2 regions of the Mucilaginibacter celer genome follow, and region 1 is predicted to be linked to the other one. Evidence: riboswitches for the same ligand, from Rfam matches in the RefSeq annotation. Region 1 holds a riboswitch; the other holds the start of a gene.

Region 1 (11,522 bases):
GTTGAAGAAAGCCTGAAACGCTTAGGTACCGACTACATTGACCTGCTGCAGTTGCACTGGCCTGATGGTACAACGCCAATTGATGAGACCATGGATGCTTTAAACCAGCTGATAGCACAGGGTAAAATCAGGGCAGCGGGTGTAAGCAATTACAGCCTTGGCCAAATGCAGGAGGCCGGTAAAACCATCGGCCTTGCATCAAACCAGGTGCCTTACAGCATGCTTAACCGTAGCATTGAACAAGATGTGGTGCCTTATGCCATTCAAAATAACATCGGCATTATAGCCTACAGTCCGCTGGAACGGGGACTGCTTACCGGAAAGTATTTTAAAGAAGCTAAGTTAAAGGCCGATGACCACCGCAATGGTTATTTCGGGCAGTTTGATCCTGAAAAGATAAAGGCATTATTGAATAAGTTAACACCACTGGCTGAGGCAAAAAAAGCAAGCCTTTCGCAGTTGGTTTTACGTTGGACAACCCTGCAACCGGGCATCAGCATTGTATTAGCCGGAGCGCGCAATGCCGAACAGGCTGCTGATAATGCTGCCGCGATGAACTTTAGTTTGAGTGAAGATGAGCTGAAAATGATAGGTGATTGGTTGAAACAAGTATAAGGATTCATTTTAGCTGAGTTGTGGCCCCGGTTTATTGAAGCCGGGGCTTTTTTGTATCCGGGAGCAGTTGTTTATAGTTGTTTTTACTTATTTTAGTTAAACCAATTAATTCCCTTTTTATGATGACTAATAAACGCCTCCTGCTGCTGGCCGTGTTTTGCTTTATATTGCCGCGTTTAGCCACGGCTCAAAATCACGATGTTGAAACCTACCGGGATCAATACCGCCCGCAAATTCATTTTTCGCCTGCAGCGCACTGGATCAATGATCCTAACGGGATGGTTTATTTTAATCATACCTACCACCTGTTTTTTCAGTATTATCCTGATGCTACCGTATGGGGGCCGATGCATTGGGGTCATGCCACCAGTACCGATCTTGTTCATTGGAAAGAGCTACCCATTGCCTTATATCCCGATAGCCTGGGCTACATTTTTTCGGGGAGCGCCGTTGTTGATTCAAACAATACTTCGGGCTTGGGTAAAAAGGGAAAAATACCTTTGGTGGCCATTTTTACACATCACAACCCTAACGGCGAAAAGGCCGGCACCAATAATTATCAAAACCAAAGCCTCGCCTATAGTTTGGATAATGGCATTACCTGGACAAAATACGCAGGCAACCCAGTGCTGAATAACCCGGGAATTAAAGATTTTCGTGACCCGAAGGTGATGTGGTATGCCCGGCAAAAAAAATGGATAATGACGCTGGCTACTAAAGACAGGATTACTTTTTACTCATCGCCTAATTTAAAAAAATGGAAAAAAGAAAGCGAGTTTGGCGCAACCATAGGTGCACACGGCGGTGTTTGGGAATGTCCGGATCTGTTTCCACTTAAATTAAATGGGAAAACACATTGGGTGCTTATTGTAAATATTAATCCCGGTGGCCCTAACGGCGGTTCGGCAACGCAGTATTTTACAGGCGATTTTAATGGCAGCAAATTTACCCCGCGCGATACCAAAACCCGCTGGCTGGATTATGGCCCCGACGAGTATGCAGGCATTACCTGGGGCAATACAGGCAGCCGCAAAATTTTTCTGGGCTGGATGAGCAACTGGGAATATGCCAACCAGGTACCTACCGAAAAATGGCGTAACGCCATGACTATCCCCCGCGAATTATCTTTAAAAGCGGTTAATAATGAGGTATTGCTGGCTTCCGCCCCGGCTAAAGAGCTTAATGCGCTTACCGCAAAAACTTTGGTTTTAAAACCAACCGTTAAAGCAGGTCAGGATATTTTGGCAAACCTTAACAAACAATATAAGCAGTACAGGTTTGATGCAAAGCTTCGCAATAAACCCGGCTTCAGGATTAAGCTATCAAACGACGAGGGCGAAACGATGGTTATCGGATATGACAACAAGACAGGCAATTACTACATTGATCGCTCAGCATCCGGCAAAACGGATTTTAACCCCAATTTTGCTAAAACAGCTTACGCGCCAAGATTAGCTTTTCCTAAAACATCCGATATTCATTTAATTATCGATGCATCATCCATTGAGTTTTTTGCCGACGGAGGGTTAACTACCATGACAGCGGTATGTTTTCCGCACAAGCCGTACACTCATCTTTATATTGAGATATTAAAAGTATCGGATATTGTGCAGCCATCGGTTTCAGGGTTGGTGTCTATCCATGGTAATAAGTAATACAAATATTAATTCGCCCCCAGGCCGCTTTAATATCCGATATCACTATATTTGCCACCATAGTTCTTTACTTTACTTCATCAACCGGTACGGGTTTTACTTAATTGTAGATTAATAGGGAATAGTGTGCAAATCACTAACTGTCGCGCAACTGTAAGTAACACAAAGGTTTTTGCCAATTTATGTCCACTGTTTATTAATTTAAATGGGAAGGGCGGCAAAAATGTTACAAGTCAGGAGACCTGCCTGCTACTGAATTGACAATGCTTTCGCGGTATGAAGCTTTTGGTCGAGGGGTTTTGATTTTACTTGCTTTTATTGGGCGTGTTATGCCCGGTAGTGGCCTGTGCCTGTACATCCCTTTTTCTCTCAATTTTTCATATCAACAAAACATTGCGAAGCTTAGCTTAAAGGGCTTTTAACCGATTTATTTATTTAATCAATTAAAAGACATGCTAACGCAAAACTTAGGCTACCCGCGTATTGGTAGCCGGCGCGAATTAAAAAAAGTCTGCGAAAATTACTGGGCAGGCAAAACGGGGTTAAAAAATGTGCTTACGGTAGGTAAGTACATCCGCGAAGAAAACTGGCTGCTGCAAAAAGAAGCAGGCATCGATCTGATCCCTTCAAACGATTTTTCATTTTACGATCAGGTGCTCGATCATTCCCTGATGTTCGGTGCTATCCCCAAACGCTACCACGAGGTGATTAACCAAAAAGGCAATGCCGAGCTCGATTTGTATTTCGCCATGGCCCGTGGTTATCAAAAGGAAGGGCTTGATGTAGTAGCCATGGAAATGACCAAATGGTTTGATACCAATTACCACTACATCGTTCCGGAGTTTTATAAAGATCAGCAGTTTAAACTTTTCTCTACCAAAATTATCGATGAATTTTACGAGGCTAAGCAATTGGGCATTATCAGCAAACCGGTATTGATTGGCCCGGTATCGTACCTGTTATTGGGTAAAGAAAAGGAGAGCGGTTTTAACAGGATCTACCTGGTTAAAAACCTGTTGCCCGTTTACCTCGATATTTTGGGTAAACTAAAGGCTTTGGGCGCTGAATGGATCCAGTTTGATGAGCCGTTTTTAGCTCTTGATCTGGATGAAAAAACACAGCAGGTTTTCAAAGAAACCTACAAGGCGATAAAAAAAGAGTTTCCATCGCTAAAAATAATGCTGGCAACCTATTTTGAGCAATTGGGCAATAATACCGCCCTGGCAACTTCATTACCGGCTGATGCCCTGCATATCGACCTGGTGCGCGCTCCGCAGCAGTTGGATGAGGTAATTACTCATCTGCAAGCCAAAACAATACTGTCTTTAGGTGTGGTTGACGGCCGCAACGTTTGGAAAAACGACTTTGTTAATTCGCTCGGCATCATCAAAAAAGCTATAGATGGGATAGGGGCCGACCGTGTTTGGATAGCCCCCTCATGTTCGTTAATTCACTCGCCCTGCGATTTGCAAAACGAAACTAACGAGGCCGTACTTACTCCCGAAATTAAACAATGGCTGGCCTTTGCCCGTCAAAAAATAAACGAGGTGGCATTGCTGGCCAAATTATCGGACTCTAACGTAAGCGATGGCAGCCTGCACCAGTTGGCTAAAAATCGCGAAGCAAATGAAGCGCGCCGTACATCAACCTTAATTCACAACCAGTTGGTTAAAGACAGGGTTAGTGCTATAACCGAAAATGATGCTAAAAGAGAAAATGGTTTTCCTGTGCGTAAGGCATTACAACAGCAGGTGCTTAACCTGCCGCTTTTTGCCACCACAACCATTGGCTCGTTCCCGCAAACTACCGAGGTGCGCGGCTGGCGCGCCCGTTTAAAAAAGGCTGAACTAACCGAAGCCGAATACGATAAACTGATTGCCATTGAAACCGAAAAAGCTATAAGATGGCAGGAAGAAATTGGCCTCGACGTATTGGTACACGGCGAATTTGAGCGTAACGATATGGTGGAATACTTCGGCGAGCAACTGGCCGGTTTTACCTTTACCGCCAATGGCTGGGTGCAAAGCTACGGAAGCCGCTGTGTTAAGCCGCCTATAATTTATGGTGATGTTTCAAGGCCCGAAGCGATGACGGTTAAATGGTCGGCCTATGCGCAGTTTTTAACGCAGAAGTGGATGAAGGGCATGCTGACCGGACCGGTAACTATTTTACAATGGTCGTTTGTGCGGAATGATCAGCCCCGTTCTGAAACCTGTACGCAGATAGCCCTGGCCATTCGCGATGAGGTATGCGATCTGGAAGCGGCAGGTATCAAAATTATCCAGATAGATGAGCCCGCCATACGCGAAGGCCTGCCTTTACGCAAAACAGATTGGGATAAATACCTGGATTGGGCGGTTAAAGCGTTCCGCATTTCGGCCAGCGGCGTTCAGGACACCACGCAAATTCATACCCACATGTGCTATTCCGAGTTTAACGATATCATTAAAAACATAGCCGATATGGATGCCGACGTAATTACGATAGAAACATCCCGATCGCAAATGGAGCTACTGGATGTTTTTGCTGATTTTAAATATCCTAATGAGATTGGCCCCGGCGTTTATGATATCCACTCGCCACGTGTGCCTGATCGTAAGGAGATGATCAGCCTGTTGAAAAAAGCGCAGGCCGTTATTCCGGATGCCCAGCTTTGGGTAAACCCGGATTGTGGTTTAAAAACCCGCGGATGGGATGAAACCAAACGGGCTTTAATTGAAATGGTTGAGGCGGCAAAGGTTATTCGGGAAAGCGTTACTGATAATATAGTTTCTTAATTGATTTAAGCCGCGCGTTAGAGCAGCGCGCGGCTTTTAATAGTCCCATATCAGGAGGTTATCTATATCAGGAACATTTAAGGTGTTGCTATGGTTTATCTTTATTAACGTAGCCGCAAAATCATGCAATTCGGCCTTTGCTTTTATAGCGGCTTCCGTTAAAAGATCTTTACTGATCGTTATTTCATCAACGGGCACGGGCGGAACAAAAGGCTCATCAAATTCTTTTGTTTTAAAATCGAACAGAATATGCTGTTTACCGATTTGTAAATAGGGTTGGGGATGCCCCTGATAGTATCCGGATTCGTGTTTGCCTGCAATGTGTTCCCAATACGCTATATCACTTAAGTCGCTGCAACATTGAGGAAAAAATATATCTTTATCATTAACCTTCAAAACGCACCCGCCAAATAGCGGAGAAACTCCGTCACGTTTATACACACCCTTGAAAAAATCGGAAAGATGCTGTCGGACGACTTTTGTAATGTTTATTTCTGTAATGCTTGATAAACGATAAAAATGTGAACCCGGCGCATAAGGTGCCCCCAGATCTGTAAAACCGCTACCTAACAGGCGGTTCAAATTATAATTATCCCACTCATCCGGATGTTCCCAATACGGCCAGCTTTTGGGTTCGGGTATTTCTGAACGGTGACCACCGATAATTTCCAGCACTGGAATTAATTCAACTGTCATATAATAAACTATCCCGCCAAAACATCAAACTCATCCGTACCCCGCACACGCTCCAGTTCAGCTCCAACGGGCAAATTCAGATAAGGGATGATTGCAGGATCATAATTGGCAATGGTATTCACATCATAAACCGAAGTGTTATTCGGGTCATCAACATAAGCCTGATCCTCAGTTCCGGAGAAAAACCTCCAGCCGCTATCTAATTCATTGTGCGCATCTTCGCGGTACATATAATCAACACCGAGGCCATCAACGGTAATTTTATCGGTGGCCAGGCAGCCGCCCATCGGGGTAATTAGTTGTTTTATTTGTTCTGGTTTAAGTTTAAAGTTTTTACTCATGGGATGTTACCATTTTATCATCGGATAAAATTACCAAACTTTTCGATATCGATCGATGTACAAAGACGCTAAAATGTCCCAATTTAAACAAGTTAAGCTTGCACTTGTTACCCTGCAATGAAACACCAGGAACGACCATACCAACCAATTGAAAACTATGGCATTATAGGCAACCTGCAAACGGTAGCGCTGGTGTCGCTCACGGGCTCTATCGATTTTATGTCGTTCCCCCGGTTTGATTCGCCTACCATTTTTGCTTCCCTGCTCGATTCAAAAAAGGGTGGTTATTTTTCTGTCGAGCCTCAATTGGCCGATGCCACTACCAAACAACTTTACATTCCCGGAACTGCCATATTGCTAACCCGTTTTTTTGCCGATGGGGGTATTGCTGAAATTACAGACTATATGCCTTTGCCCGATACAGCGGGTGTTTCGGTATGTGCCATTGTACGCAAGGTTACGCCGGTGCGCGGCAAAATAAAATTTAAAATGCATTGTGTGCCACGATTCGACTACGCGGCCGCTAAACATAACACCGAATTGAAGAAAAACGGTATTGTTTTTCGCAGCATTAACGATGGTAATGCCAAACTGAAGCTGATGGCCGATATCCCGTTGGAATTAAAAAAAGCAGATGGCTATGCCGAGTTTACGTTAGAAGAAGGTGAAGTTGCCCATATCGTGCTCGAATCAATGGAAGAGGAGAGTGAACAGGCTTTCAGCGATATCAATTATTATGTAAAACAAACCTATCTCGAAACCATACACCTTTGGCGTACCTGGCTTAATAAAACCAGCTACAAGGGGCGTTACAGCGAACATATTTACCGCTCGGCTATTACGCTAAAGCTGCTTACTTCGGCACAATTCGGTTCGGTAGTGGCGGCACCTACCTTTGGTTTGCCCGAAACCATTGGCGGCAATCGTAACTGGGATTACCGTTTTACCTGGATCCGTGATGCGGCGTTCACTATGTATGCGTTTTTGGCTTTAGGAATGAATGATGAGGCAACCGCTTTTTTGGATTGGATCTTTAACCTTTGCCAGGAAACCAAACTCCAGCTGCTTTATCATATTAACGGAAAAGGGGGCGTACAGGAAGCTGAACTGAAACACCTGGATGGATATAAAGGCTCAAAACCGGTGAGAATAGGCAACGGCGCAGCACAGCAAACCCAAATTGATATTTACGGCGAACTGATAGATACCATATACATTTATAATAAAACCTATAAACCCATTACCTACCAGTTTTGGGAACTGATAACCAAACAGGTAGCCTGCGTAATAAGCGACTGGCAACTGCCTGACCACGGCATCTGGGAGATCAGGAACGAAAAAAAAGAGTTTCTGCACACCCGCCTGATGTGCTGGGTAGCGATGGACAGGGCCATTAAGATAGCCGAACATCGTTCCTTTCCTTATCCCGAAGCTGAGTGGAGAGCGGTGCGTGATGAGATTTATAAAGATATTTACGATAATTTCTGGAATGAGGAGATAGGGGCCTGGGTACAATATAAAGGCAGCAGTCATGTTGATGCCAGCGCTTTGCTAATGCCTTTAACCCACTATATTTCGGCTATTGAACCGCGGTGGCTATCAACCATGAAGGTAATAGATAAAGAGCTTAAACTGGATGTGCTGGTAAGCAGGTACCAAAACAACATAGAAAAAGTAGACGGGCTTGACGGAGAAGAAGGTACTTTTAATATGTGTTCATTCTGGTACATTGAAGCGCTTGCCAAAACCGGCGAGATTGACCGGGCGGTTGAGAGTTTTGAAAAGATGATGGGTTATGCCAATCATCTCGGTTTGTTTAGCGAAGAGTTGGGCAAAAAAGGAGAGCACCTTGGCAATTTCCCGCAAGCCTTTACGCACCTCGCGCTCATTAGCGCCGCGCTTGAACTGGATAAGCAACTGGGGCGGCAGCGGGAACTTAGATTGTAATAACAAGGTCATTTTGATTGAGCGGAAAGGAATATGCCGAAGAGAATGCGCTTCCTGTAAGTCCTTAATCAAAATGACCTTTTATTGGTGTTTTAAATTTCCCCGGCTTCAAAAAGCTCATCCAAACGCTGATGCGAATCATTCACACCCCGTTCCATACCCGATTGCAGCATACCATCCCTATCGGCAACTGATTGAAATACCGATTGGATGGTTACCCGGGTGCGGTTACCCTCCAATGCTTCAAATTTTGCTGTTTCTAAAGTTACATGGCCGCTTTCGGGCAAACCTTCAAACTCAAAGGTCTGAATAACACGCTCGGGGGCGGTTACATCATGAATTACGCCATGAAAGCCGTACTCATTACCGGCCGGATCTGTGTGGATGTACCGGTACGAGCCGCCGCTGCGGGCATCAAACTTGTCAATTTTCATGCTAAGCTCGCGCGGGCCAAGCCATCTTACAATCAGTTCGGGCGTGGTGAAGGCTTTAAAAACAAGCTCGCGGGGAGCTTCAAACTCGCGGGTTATAATAATCTCCTGCTTACCGGGTTCGGCTTTAATACTGGTTACATTTTTTGTGGTGATCATGGTATTTGTTATTTAGATGATTGGTTAATCATTATCGTTGGCATCCTGTAATTGCTGTATGTCGATTTTAGTCATTTGCATCATGGCTGCCATAACCCGCTGCGCTTTTGCAGGGTCGGGGTTGTTGTAAAGCAGATCGCTCATCATTGCGGGTGCAATTTGCCAGGTAACGCCAAATTTATCTTCCAGCCAGCCGCATTGGCTGGTTTTACCGCCGTTGGCAGGTAAAGTCTCCCACAGGTAATCAATTTCTTCCTGGTCATTACAGTCGATATAAAATGATACAGCAGGGGAGAAGGTGAACATCGGTCCGCCATCCAAAGCCATAAAATGCTGGTCTTCTATCCTGAAGGTTGCCACCAGCATTTTGTGGCCGCTACGGGCATCAGTAAGAGAACTTAACTCACTTTCTGAGTTTTTAAATACCGAGGTGTAAAATTTCAGGGCCTCTTCCAGGTTGCCGTTAAACCATAAAAACGGGTTTACTTTTTGAAGTGCTTTAAATGTTGCCATGGTGTCTGTTTTTTAATTGGTTAAAAATTGTTGCTTTTGATATTTCAAAGTTACCCGCTGCCCGGGCCGCCTATACTGTGCAAAAACGACGAGGTTAGGGGGCGATAGCGACAATCTGCATATTTTATTGCTGAGGCATTTTGCTCATATCCATATAAAGCACATTCCAGCTATGGCCATCAGGGTCGGTAAAGAGGCTACCGTACATCCATCCCTGCATCTCATGCGGTTTGTGATTGCTTTTCCCTCCGGCATCAATGGCTTTTTGCACCATTTCGTCAACCTCTTCCTTGCTTTCGGCATCAATAGATAATAATACCTCAACTCCTTTGGCCGTATCAGCCAAACCGCAGTTTTCTACAAAACCTTTAAAGGTAGGCTCATCAAAAAGCATTACAATTACATTTTTTTCGCCAACCTGCATAGCAGCCGAGTTTGGACCGTTACCAAATTGCGAATTGAATTTAAAACCCAGTTTGCCGAAAAACTCGCGCGAAACAGAAACATCCTTTACAGGCAAATTGATCCAGAATTGCTTTGTCATAATTGTTTTTATTTATTGGTTATCGTTGTTTTTAAGTTCTTCGAGCAGGTTATCAAGGGCATCAAATTTTTCTTCCCAAAGTTTGCGGTAGCGTTCAACCCATTGCGCTACTTCGCTTAATTGTTTCAGCCGGGGTTCACAATACCGTTCGCGGCCTTGTTTTTTTATGTTGATGAGACCACACTCCATTAAAATTTTAATGTGCTGGGAAATAGCTGGTCGGCTTACATCAAAATTATCGGCTATGGCGTTAAGGTTCATGGGCTTAACCGCTATCAGGTTAATGATATCGCGGCGGGTAGGATCGGCTATGGCCTGGAAAACATCTCGTCTCATCAATTCAATTGTTAATATGTAAGTGATTGCTTACAAATTTATATGTAAGCAATCACTTACGCAAATTTTTGTTATTTTTTTTAGCAGATGTAATTTATAACTGTTGCTTTGCGTAACCTTTACCGAAACCGGTACTGCTAAAACCACGGAATTGACAGAAATTAAGAATAAAGCTATTTTACCACTTTGAATATCAGACTTAATAAATACCTGCCCGCTTTAAATTCATTTTCCGGAATACTTTACAACTTACTGCCTATTGCTTACCTGGTATACGCCATTATACTGGTATGCATAGCTACGTTTATGACGCCGCCATTTCAAAATCCCGATGAACCCAATCACTTTGCAAGAGCCGAACAGGTGTCGAGATTTGAATGGATCCCAACCTTTGTACATGAAAATAATAAAGCCGGGTTAACCGAAGCAGAAAGGCTATTTGGGCCCGATAAAGGCGGTTTTAAAACCGATGGCGGAATTTACCATGTTGATTCACTTGTTCAAACTCCTCCAAAAACATTAAACAAAACTACATTAGCAAACGCCGACAATGTAAAATGGGGAGAGAGTGCTATTTATTATAACTTTGGTAATACGGCCATTTATCCGCCTGTTGTTTATTTTATGCCGGCTTTGGGTATCGCTATCGGCAAATTATTCAATATGTCTGTTATAACCACGCTGTACATATCAAGGTTATTGAATGCTACGTTATCTGTCGCCATTACCTTTATTGCACTTTTACTGGCCAGGCGAAGCCGTATACTACTGTTTGTTGTGTTACTTTTCCCCATGACGGCCGCGATGTTTGCCTCAGTTAGCCAGGATGCCATCCTCATTAGCTGTTCATTTTTAATAGTAGCTATAGTTGATCATATTGAATTTGACACTACAAACGGCTATCAAAAATGGCAGTTGTATACTTTAATTACATTGCTCGCTGTTGTTGCCGTTGGCAAACCTCCGTATTTGTTGTTTGCAGCCATTGTATTATTTACAAAGTTTAGCCGCAAACAAAAAATAGCCGGAATATGCATCCCATTTGCAGTACTTATCTCATGGCTCGTAATAAACCATGCCAATTTTGGGGTCCGTTTTGCATCGCCCGAATTAAGGGTAAATGCACACCTGCAATTTCTGGGGATTATTCATCGTCCTTTAAATTTTATCAGCATGTTTTTTAAATACGATAAGATGGCGCTGATCAATTTTGCACACATGTTTGTGGGGGTGCTGGGGCCGCTCACACTGGTATTTTCAGATATATATTATCGTAATGCTTACATCGTTTTGTGTGTTGGGATGTTAGCTGCAACGGGGTTTAAAAAAAATGATAAATATGTTTTACGGTTTGTGCTTATAAGTATAGTGATCCTGACAACCATAGCTATACTAACGGCCCAATACATTACCTGGACGGCTCTTAACTCCGAAACATTGAGCGGAATGCAGGGGCGGTATCTTTTACCTGTTTATCCTTTTTTGGCATTGGCTTTATCGGGCTTTAA
Region 2 (11,522 bases), 2.8 Mb from region 1:
GCCGATAGGGTAGTAGGCTTGTGTGTGGAATATGTTGGTTTGTACCACGCCGGTATTGCCTTTATTATCTTTCCATGGTACGCTGCAGGTATCGCAGGCCGGGCGGGTGTAGGTTACCGAGTAGTTACGTATGTAGCCATCCTTGTGCGATGCACTTCCTTCAATCTCGTACCAGGTATCATCGGGTTTGCCGTTGCCGTTTTTATCCTGCATTACCCAGATCACGCCGGGTTCGGCAAATTTTTCGAAGGCGTTGCCGTAAACCACAAAATCTGTTTTGCCATCGGCGTTCAATACGGTATGATCAAAGCCTACAACAATGTAACCACCCCAGCCGCCAAGGCTTACCAAACCCTGATCTGTTTTAAGGGTTGCTTTAGCCGCCGCAGTATCACCTAAGCCGGTATTAGTAAACTGCCCCGGTGCAGGGTTGAAATCAAACAAAGTGGTTACGTAAGCATTACTTGAGGGGGAAACCGGGCGGATCGGAGCTTCCTGCGGTTTAACTTCGGTAGTTTTATCCTTTGTGCAGGATGCCCAGGTAAAGGCGGACAACGCGCCGAGAAGTATCAGTAGTTTAAGTTGTTGTTTTTTCATAAAAGCTGGTTGTATTTAAAATGAACTGGATTAATAAACAAAGGCCATGTGCGCCGGGATATCGCCCCCTACTACCTGCCATTTTTTGCGGCCGTTTTTGTCGAAACAATAAAGCGTACCCGATGCCACGTAATTGCCGGCATCGGTAACAAAAACATCTTTGGTTAGGGGGTTAACGGCAATGCCGTAGGGTACTACAATTTTCTGGTCGGTACCATCGGTAATAAATTTGCTGCTCAGCACGGTTTCGTCCTTGACGTTGAGCATCGAATAACTGATAGTATTTTTTTGTTGCGGATAACTCCATTCGGTACTGTAGATGTAGGCGATATCATCATCAATCCACAGGTTGCTGGCAGCTATGTCAAATACCTTTTTTACTGCATCCGTATGGGTATCTATTACAAATAATTTGGATGGGATAGTATAGTAGTCGCCGCGGGAGGTTACGTACAGGTCGCCGTATTTATCGGCTTTTACCCTGTCCAGGTTAATGGCTACATCAATGCGCTTGGTTTCGGTAAACGAAGCCAGATCAATCACTGAAACAGTACGTTCGTAATCGGTAGGACTATAGCCGCCCGAATTGGCTATATATAATTTCTCGCCTACAATAGCCATTTCTTCCGGCTGCCTGCCAACGGTTACCCTGTGGGTGATCTGTAAGGTGGTAGTATCAATTTCGGCAACGATACCATTGGGCGCTTTAGGATCGCCAACTTTACCCAGATAGGCGCTTACATAGGCTTTGTTGTTATGAAAAGTTACATAGCGGCAGTTTACAATATCTATCTGCCCTAATTTTTTGGCAGTTTTAACATCCAACACCTCTACCTTATTAGAGATATTGACCACCACATACATTTTTGAGCCATAGATGCCAATATCATTACCTACATCCCCCAACCCTTTAGTTACTGCCGGGTTGGCTTTATTATAAATATTGCGCTCGTAAATACCGGTGCGGAAGTTCACAAAATCCAACGAGGCTTTGTTCATGTTCATGTTGCCCTCGTTAAGCAGGTACATACCCTTGATGGTGCTTGAGGCATCACCGGTAAAAATTTGTTCAACCTGCCCGGGTATTACCTGCGGGGCCTTGCGGCACGATACCGCAAGTAATACCACAAACAGTGCAACGGGTAGATGTAGGGCTATTTTAAATTTCTTTATCATATCAAATGCTATAACTTAGTTTAAAGCGGTAAAAGCGCCGCGGCATCGGGAAGTTGGCAATGATCTCCCTGTCCTGGTTCAGGATGTTATTTACCTCGATACTGAACCGGGTTTTATGCCTGTAAATTTTGGTGAGGTAGTTTACAGCCAAATCATGTGTATACCATGGCTGTAAGTAGTTATAAATATGGTTTTGATCATCGCTCAGCTGGCTGTAGCGCGAACCGGTGTACAGGTAGCTATAATTAAAGCCGAAACTTTTATAATCTGCCGATGCCGTAAACGACACACTGTTGGTTGGCACGTAAGGGATGTTATAGTGATAGGTTATCCCGTTATCGGTATAAAAAGCCTGCTGCCAGGTATAGTTGATGGTAGCATTCAAGCTAAGATCCCGCGAAACCTGTTTGGCAAGCTGCATATTTACTTCAGCGCCTTTGATATTAACATCGCCCAGGTTATACATAGTCCACCTGAACAGGTTTAGGCCGGGGGCGGCGATGATCTTGTCTTTTACTTTGTTATAATAAGCATCGGCCTGGATGGAGAATGAAGAGATAAATCCATCAACAAAATGGCGGTTATAGGTAGCGCCGATATCGTACTGCTTTGCATATTCGGGTTTAAGCAGCGTATTGCCAACAAAGGTGTAATAAAGCTCATTAAGGGTAGGCAGGCGGAAAATGTTTTTATAAAAGGCGCGCAACATCAAATCAGGCGAGACCTGCAATGATGCCGTCACCGCCGGAGTGTATTCTGTTTTATTACCGGCACCTTCATACAACTTTACCCGATCATCAACAAAAGTGCCCAATACAGATGCCTGAAGGTTAAAGCGTTTTAACTTAAGCTGCGAGGCTAAAGAAACCAGCTCCTGGTTGCGTGTTGGATATGGGAAACGATACAGGTTTGCATCGAGGGTATTGCGCAGATAATCAGTAGATAGATCAACATCCCAAACCGGCAAAATACGATAACGGTTGGCTACTGAAAAGTAAAGCTCGTGCTGATTGAAACGGTTATCTAAAAAGCCAGTGGTAGTAACAAATTCGGGGTCGAGATAGCGCAGATAATCATCAGCATATTTTGCAATGAGGCCTATGGTGTAACGCTTGTGCGAATTACTTTCATAGTTGGCCTGGATAAACTGGTTGCGGTCCCACTGGCGCTGAGTATAGTTAAATTTATTAGATACGATAGCGCCCGGCAGCCCGCGGTTTGAGGTATAGCTGTACACCTTAACATTCCATTCGCCGCTTTCCGAATAGCTGTTGATACCACCTTCAACCCGGTATGATTCTACATCAGTATTGTTACGTACCGCCGTGGTGTCATAAACGCCGTTGGTATACCTGAACTTGTAACGGCCGTTGGCTTTTATCCATTCGGTACTGAAATAGGCAGAGGTGTTTTTATTGATCTTTTGCTGCCACAGTACAGAAGGATTATTAAGCCCGAACGAACCTGTTTTATAGCCGAAGCGGATATGCGTATGCTCGTCTGGCTCAAATTTAGGCTTAGCACTTTGCAGGTAGATGGAACTGGCCGCCGAGAAACCTTTGGCCGCCTGGAACGTTTCGCTTTTCTGGCCGTTGTAAAGATCAACCTCGTCCATATTATCGAGCGAGAAACGACCAAGGTCAACCTGCCCGTTCTGGGCGTTTTGCAGTTCTACACCATCGTAAAATATAGCTACGTGACTGCTGCCAAGGCTTCGGATGTTAACTGTCTTCAAACCACCAACGCCGCCATAATCTTTCAACTGCACACCACTAAAAAGCCGGAGCGCATCGGCAACCGAAAGGCTATTGAGCCTTTGCAGCTGCTCGCCTTTTAAAACCTGAACCGGTGTGGGGGAAATATTACGAACATCGGCTTTGGCACCTTTTATCTCTACCTGTTTAAGCTGATGAATTTTGGCTGAATCTTTCTGAGTGGTATCTTTTTTTACAACCCGGTTTTGTGCCGAAACCTGCGCACAACAAAAAACGCTTGCCATCCCGAAGGAAACAAGCCATACGATGCCTTGAATACAGCCATTACGCTTTGCGGGCGTTTGGCGCACAGTTAAATCCATGAGTGTTGTGGGTTAAAAAAACCTCACAGCAAACAGAACGACGAATAACAAAAAATGAAATACACGAAAGGTATCCTCATTCCAGCTTCAATCCCCGAAAGCTATGAATCAATATGTGCTATGGCAGGTATTCTGACTTACTCCCCCCGGCCCTGTCTTCCCATCAGCCAAACGGCTAACAGTGACAATAAGAATGGGCTTTGGTGTTATGGAGCTTACAGCTGCGGGACAGTCCCGGATTTACACCGGGTTCCCTTTTAATCACGGGTGTTAATTGTATCCGTGAACCAAAAGCAAGGCAAAGGTATGTATTAAAGTTTTAATTAAATAATGGGGAATGTAAAATGACCATTTGGGAGGGGTGGGGTGTGTTGGGGAGGGATAAAACAGAAATGTCATTGAGGTAAGTAAAAGCCAGGCCTATGAAAGAGAATATGAGATTAGGCGGGCGGGCCTGTCACTCTGAGCCTGTCGAAGAGTCGCGCGTAAAGGCCCTGCCCACCATGCCTCGACGCGCTCAGCATGACACCCATTTTAAACGTCATGCTGAACTTGTTTCAACATCCCACTTGCTAAGCAACCATGCTAAGCAGCGCGGCTACCTTTCCTGTGGGATGCCGAAATAAATCGGCATGACGTTAAAGCAAATATTACTTCCCTATCCTATATAAATTACCATTATCAGTAACACCGTACAAAGCGCCATCCTTCCCGGTAACTAATGATCGCCAGCGTTCGTTTTTATCTTTAAGCAAGCGTTCTTCGGCCACTACTTTGTTGTTTTTAATCACCAGGCGGGCAATATGCGAGCCGCCGAGGGCACCAACAAACAAATTGTTTTTCCATTCGGGAATGAGGTTGCCGGTGTAAAAAGTGATGCCACAGGGCGAGATGCTCGGATCCCAATAATATATTGGCTGTGTAACGCCCTCCTTTTGCTGGATGCCGTCCCCTACCTGTTTCCCGCTGTACTCAATGCCATAAGTAACCACCGGCCAGCCATAATTTTTACCCGGCCGGATGATATTGATCTCATCGCCACCCCGCGGGCCAAATTCTGCTTCCCATAACTCGTCGGTTAAAGGGTTCATGGTCATGCCTTCGGGATTACGTAAACCATAGGCATAAATTTCGGGTAACACACCACTCTTGCCGGCAAATGGTCCGCCGGGAACAGGTTTGCCATCGCGGGTAATGTGTACAACCTTGCCTACTGCGGCACCCAGATCCTGGGCTTTCATGCGGATATCCTCGGCACCGTGCTCGCCGGTACTTACAAATAAATTGCCCTGCTTATCAAACACCACGCGCGAACCGAACTGCAAATGACCATTATAAGCCGGTTTGGCATGGTAAATTACCTGTACATTTTCAAGCTTGCTGTCATCGGCAGAGAGTTGTCCTTTAGCTACGGCCAGTTGAAAACCGCCATCAGCCTGCTCAGAGTAAGTCCAGAATAAGGTGCGGTTTTTAGCGAATGCCGAATCGAAATTAACATCCAGCAAACCGCCCTGGCCGCCAACGGCAATGGCAGGCAGGCCCGTAATGTTTTTATCAAAGCTGCCATCGGCCTTTAATATCTTCATGGCACCGCCTTTCTCGGTAATTAAAAAGCGGCCATCAGGCAAACAACGCAAAGCCCATGGCGATTTAAGTTGTTTATTGATCACCATAACATTTAGTTTGGTTTGGGTTTGCGTACCGCCTATGCGGGTTTGGCCCGCAACGGCAGGTTTATAATCGCTGTTTGCTTTCTGGGTTTCAACCGGCGGCAACGACTGCGCTTTTACCTGCCCGATGAAAGCGCCCGCGCATAAAGCAGCCATTAAAATAGATTTGTTGGTTATTGGCATGATGATTAACTGTTAACAATACAGATGTCGGACTCAAATATAACCAACAAAATAAAATGCAGGGTGGTTTTTGTGTATGGGTTTCGTTACACGGGGGTGTTAGTGATTAGAGGGTGGAGATTAGAGGTTAGGTTTTAAAAAACTAATGATTAAGAGGATGTTAAATTGCGCCTGCTAAAAAAAATAAATTATATTTTAGATATGTGCAACTTATACTATATTTGCAGCCCACCAACGGGGGATTAGCTCAGCTGGCTAGAGCGCTTGCATGGCATGCAAGAGGTCATCGGTTCGACTCCGATATTCTCCACCACAAAATATCAGGCACCTGCAAAAGCAGGTGCTTTTTTTTATCAAATCTTTTAATCTGAATGTTTACTGATCCTCATCCTCATCATGCTTTACTGCCGGGGTTGATGAATTAGGGTTTGGAACCGGGTTAGGGTTAATTGGGGCATTCTTCCGGCGGCCCTGCCTGAAAATATTGCGGATAAACTCGCCGAAAGTGTCAAAATCCCGTTGATATACCAGGCCAAAACCATTTACATACTGGGTAAGTGAGGCATCGGTTAAACTACTTAGCGTTACGTTGTTTAGTGCCCGGTATGAATAGCGCGCGGTAAGGTTGCCATCCCGCCGGATTTTATATAGGATCTCAAAATCCCGTGTCAGGGTATTGAATTTTTGGTTAAACAGGTTGTTGTTATTGCTGTTGAACAAATCGTTCGAGCCATTGTTGCTGTACAAGCTGCCGCTAAAGGATAAGCGGTTATCATAAAAACGCGCTGCAATACTGGCATCACTAAACGACCGGATATTTAAATCGAAGTTACGGATGTTTGATTGTGCAATCAGGTTGTTCAGCTTATTAAATGCAAACTCGCTTGCCGCCTCGCCGGCCGTTCCTAATACCTGGTTTGTTAAATCGTTGCTGTTAGCCGTAAAGTTACGACGTACTATAATGCTGATGGCCTGCTGGCTGCGGTTATTGGCGTCGGCAAGATAGGTGGCAAGATCATCCTTAACCGATGGATCTGTAGGGAAGTTAAAGTCGAAATCAATGGTTGGTTGCAAGAGCGATTTGGTCAGGATCAGTTCGGCCTGTACCAGGGTTTGCTGTCCGGCAGATGGTGCCTGTAAACCCGCGGCTGCATACAGCGGCGCTTTGGTAGTACGCACCTCGTATAGTGCACGCAGGTTAATCTCTGCGTTTGACGGGTTGCCTGTCCACCTGATGGTACCTCCCTGGCTTACCGTAAAGTTTTTGCTGATAAAGTTTTTGGCCGTGAACTCAAACTTGCCCGACGAGATGAGGTAATCGCCGTACATTTCAAAATCGCCCAGGCTGTTGATGTTCAGTTTCAGGTTGTGCGCAACGCCGCTGCCTTCCAGTCTGCCGTAATCAGTTGCTATCCGTACAGTGGTTTGTTCGTCGGCGCTTAAATCAAAATTAAGGGTAACGCCGTTAAATGCCTTTTCTTTGGGGGCAACTTTGGCGGTATCGCTATGGCTTACAAAGGTTATAAAATCATAATTGCTGGCAGTTGATGAGGTATTGAGCGGGATGTTAAATACCGTGCCCGCATTGGTGCTGGCCGTGATATCAATTTTCATGTTATCAACCGGGCCTTTAAAACTGAAAGTGCCTGTACCATAAGCCGTACCATAATAAAGGTGGTTGTCCTTAAAGCTGGTATTCAGCGCCATCAGGTTTTCGGCTTTCAAGGTAACATCAATATCCGGGTTAGATAGGTTATTCAAATTCACCGTGCCATTAGCGGTGCCTATGCCTTTTTTAATATCGTGCAACACCACATCCTTAAGGCTGATAATGCTGTTATTAACATCAAGCCTGTTATTAATAGTGTAGGCCGTTTTTAAATAGTTAACCGTAAGCCCGGTGTTAACCAGGGTAAGGTTACCGTTAAGTTGCGGGTTGGAGAGTTTGCCGGTAAGCTTCAAATCGGTTGAGATATGACCCTTGAGGTTTGATACCAGGTCTTTTACAAAAGGCTCAAATATAATGGCCTCGGTCTGGTTCATTTTTACATCAAAATCAAGATTGTTTTCAACGCTGTCGCGGGCAAAATAATATGAACCGCCGATGTTCATTGTCTCGAGGCCACGGTTAATAATATTCATGCTGATATCGGCCTTTTTACGATCATTACCCAGGCTTGAAGTAAGCTTTACATTGCCCACCAGCGTTTTGTTCATGGTAAGCGAATCGATGGTGAGATGTGAATCAACGCCGGGCGATTTCAGTACCGATGTGGCCTTAATATCCCCGTCAAGATATCCGTGTAAAAATATGCCCGATGTTTTGGTAAGCTGGTTAAGCGTACGCATGTTAAACTTCTGGAAGGTAAGCTTCAGCTCATCGGCCGGGTTATCAGATATAAAACCATCGATAAACACTTTTTGCGGTCCGTTTGACAGCTCGAAGCCCGAGATCTGCGTTTTGCCATCCAGCAAACGGATGCGCACCTTATCTTCTATTTTCCATTTCTCTTTTTCCAGTATCACATCCGATGGCAGCAGTGCAAGTTTGGCCGTTGTATCGCGCCCAAACTCCACAAGGCCGTACAAATCCAGCTGGTTTACGGCGTTTTTATCCGAAAGCTTGATGTTGAAGTTAAGGCTATCATGTTTCAAAAAGTTGGTAATGTTGATGTCTTTTATAAAAAGGCTATCAGTTATATCAATCCTTTTGAGCGAGAGGTTGACACCGAGCATATCATCGGTAGTGTTTTCATCCAGGATAACATCGTGAAACACTATTTTACCATATTTAAGTGTTTTGATATAGCCAGATAGGGTAGCGGTTTTATTGTCCGAGTCAAACTGCCCTACCAGGTTACCTTGCTCCGGAATTTTGATATCGGGTGCAAAAACTGCCAGCAATGGGTCGAGATTTTTAAGTGTGAGGTTAAAATCAAACTTCTCGGGCTTTGGCGGCACAATAGTAGTTTTGATGGATGGGATATACTTTTTAACGATGGTTTTAAAGTACGATGGCAAGGTAGCCAGATCATACTTACCTTTAATGCTGCCATCTGCGAAGTCTGAACGTAAGGTAATAGCCCGGTTGGTACCCTGGCCTACAGCCGAGAGGTATAATGAATCAACTACATAGTTATGGTTTACATCAACTATCCTTGCAGGCGAAAACAGGATTTCTCCCTCCAGGTCGTGCAGGTCATTACCCCTGAATTTGGTTTTAAGTTGAGTACTGATGCTGATGGTATCTTTGCTAAAGCCAAGCTTGTTAAGATTGGCTTCCTTGATGTTGGCAGCCAGATCATAAGTTGGTAATGCCGGGTTGAGGTTTACTTTGCCTTTTAAATCAAGCTTAATATTCTTGTCGTTAACGGTAATATGGGCGTCGGCCAGTTGCCTTATAAAAGTACCTTTAACCTTTAGGTTGTTATAGGTGTATTTGTTATAAGTAACATTGGCAATTTTGGCATCCACATCTTCAACCAGCGTTTTTATTTCGCTGCCGCTGCCTTTTATGTTAGCCGCAAAAGTAGCCCGACCGAGGTCTTTTTCATCAATCAGGCTGCCCAGGTCAAAGGCATAGGCATTAACCCGGCCACTATAACTTGGGCGGTCATTTTTATCAATTTTCAGGTTGATATCCGAATCAAACCTGCCGAGCGCGGTTTTGAACACGCCATAGGCCACAAAGTCATTTTGCGAACCGGTAAACCTGCCACTGAAATTGAAGTTGCCGAATTTTGAAACCACAGATGGCGCTTTGTTGGTAGCATCGCCCGAAAACCGGCCGATCAAATAATCCAGATCTTTTTTGTTGGATGCCACCTGGTCAAATTTCAGTTCGAGGAAGGCATTATCCCAATCAGTAAGGTTATGCAGCTTGAAATCGCCTTTTAAAAATGTAGCCTGCCCGCCGGTAATGGTAACATGTTTGGCGTTAAGGTTATTCACTATGCCTTTGGCCTGCCCGTCGATACCCAGATCAAAACTCACTTTTTCGAGCGCGCTTGTAAAATATGCGATATCTGATGATGAAATGCGCGACGATTTAAAGTTTGCATCCATGCGCACCTTATTTTCAAAATCATCAAAATCATCAAATGATTTAAATTTCATCCAGAAAAAATCTTTCAGGTCCGACCGAGGGGTTTGGATCGCCAGCCGGTTCAGTTTAATCTGGTTGGTATCGATAACGGCATCCGATGAAAAGTGTTTAACCGTGAAACCACTCTTTTCGTGCAGACTCAGGCTTTGGATATTACCCTTAAACAGGTGGCTCTTCAAATCCATGCCCAATATCACGGTGCTGAAATGTTGCACATCCAGGTCGTTAAAATTAACACCTGCCATTACGGTATCGCGCAGGTGATTTTTGTAACGGAAATGGAAATTATTGATGGCGATCCTGTCGAAATTCAGCGTCCAGGGTTTGCTCGCTGTTTTTGCGGGTTCCGGCTTTTTGGTAGTATCGCCCGAGTTAAAATAATCGATAATAAACTGAAGGTTGGTGGTGCTGTCCTTTTGTTTTTTGAGGTAGAAAGAGCCATTATCCAACTCGATATTAGAAAAATTGATGGTACGCTGCTTGATACTGCTGAACAGGTAAAAATCCTTAATATCAACCGCAAGCTTGGGCGTGCTTAAAATAGTGTCCTTTTGCTTATCAATAATGTAAAGCCCTTCGATAACAACCGAACTGAACGGCCTTAAATACAAACTCTGGATGCCTACCTTGGTATGCAATTCACCAGCCAGGTACGCCGCCGCTTTTTTTGCGGCCCAGGTTTGCACCGGTTTAAACTGAAACGTAAGTAAAAGTATGCTCAGTGTCAATAAAATGAACAATACCAGCCCGAGGAATATATTGAGTACTTTTTTAATAACTTTGCGGTTTAATTAGCGAATTAATGAATTAGTGATTTCAGTACTATCCCTTTACAATTTTATCGGGAGATAGTTTGCCGCTAATTGATAAATCACTAATTCACTAACTCAATAAATCAATAATTAATATAAAACGTGCCCGTAATATTAGCAATCGAATCATCATGTGACGAAACCTCGGCGTCGGTTTGTGCCGATGGCGCGATTTTGAGCAATGTTATTGCCAATCAAACCATCCACGAAGCTTACGGAGGTGTTGTACCCGAGCTCGCCTCGAGGGTTCATCAACAAAATATTGTTCCGGCTGTGCAACAGGCATTAGCGAAGGCAAAAGTAAGCAAAAATGATATTGATGCGGTAGCTTTTACGCGCGGACCAGGACTTTTAGGTTCACTTTTGGTAGGCGTATCATTTGCCAAGGCCTTTGCGCTGGCCAAACAGATCCCCCTAATCGAAATTAACCACATGCAGGCCCATATCCTGGCCCATTTTATTGCCGAAAAAAAGCCGTCGTTCCCATTCCTGTGCCTTACCGTATCTGGTGGTCATACCCAAATTGTATTGGTGAAAGATTATTTTGACATGGAGATAGTTGGCCAAACGCTTGACGATGCGGCGGGCGAAGCCATGGATAAAACCAGCAAAATTTTAGGCCTGCCCTATCCAGGCGGACCACTCATCGATAAATACGCACGCCAGGGCAATCCGGACGCTTATCAATTTCCTGAGCCACAAATCCCCGGTTACGATTTCAGCTTTAGCGGTTTAAAAACCTCTATCCTCTATTTTATCCGCGATAACGTAGCTAAAAACCCGGATTTCATTGAGCAAAATCTGCCTGATATCTGCGCTTCGGTAGAAAAACGTATTGCCACCATATTGCTCAATAAACTGCAAAAAGCGGCAAAGGCGTACGGTATAAAAGATGTAGCTTT

Evidence for each region. Region 1 has a riboswitch for cobalamin ahead of metE (5-methyltetrahydropteroyltriglutamate--homocysteine S-methyltransferase). Riboswitches for the same ligand answer to the same signal wherever they lie in the genome.
Region 2: it holds a riboswitch for cobalamin, as region 1 does, so the genes downstream of both, HYN43_RS21835 (TonB-dependent receptor plug domain-containing protein) here and metE (5-methyltetrahydropteroyltriglutamate--homocysteine S-methyltransferase) in region 1, are expected to answer to the same signal.

What each region holds. Positions count from the first base shown of each region.
Region 1 covers NZ_CP032869.1:2,451,218-2,462,739, reverse strand. Annotated here, with positions in the region: gene HYN43_RS09810 (aldo/keto reductase) at 1-615, shown strand, start outside; gene HYN43_RS09805 (glycoside hydrolase family 32 protein) at 735-2,270, shown strand; cobalamin riboswitch at 2,345-2,535, shown strand; gene metE (5-methyltetrahydropteroyltriglutamate--homocysteine S-methyltransferase) at 2,723-5,047, shown strand; gene HYN43_RS09795 (hypothetical protein) at 5,084-5,743, opposite strand; gene HYN43_RS09790 (DUF2185 domain-containing protein) at 5,752-6,084, opposite strand; gene HYN43_RS09785 (glycoside hydrolase family 15 protein) at 6,202-8,031, shown strand; gene HYN43_RS09780 (SRPBCC family protein) at 8,124-8,621, opposite strand; gene HYN43_RS09775 (VOC family protein) at 8,646-9,134, opposite strand; gene HYN43_RS09770 (VOC family protein) at 9,259-9,678, opposite strand; gene HYN43_RS09765 (ArsR/SmtB family transcription factor) at 9,691-10,014, opposite strand; gene HYN43_RS09760 (DUF2142 domain-containing protein) at 10,201-11,522, shown strand, end outside.
Region 2 covers NZ_CP032869.1:5,288,824-5,300,345, reverse strand. Annotated here, with positions in the region: gene HYN43_RS21845 (cell surface protein) at 1-597, opposite strand, end outside; gene HYN43_RS21840 (YncE family protein) at 628-1,773, opposite strand; gene HYN43_RS21835 (TonB-dependent receptor plug domain-containing protein) at 1,775-3,850, opposite strand; cobalamin riboswitch at 3,956-4,157, opposite strand; gene HYN43_RS21830 (PQQ-dependent sugar dehydrogenase) at 4,501-5,676, opposite strand; tRNA gene HYN43_RS21825 (tRNA-Ala) at 5,940-6,016, shown strand; gene HYN43_RS21820 (translocation/assembly module TamB domain-containing protein) at 6,079-10,494, opposite strand; gene tsaD (tRNA (adenosine(37)-N6)-threonylcarbamoyltransferase complex transferase subunit TsaD) at 10,723-11,522, shown strand, end outside.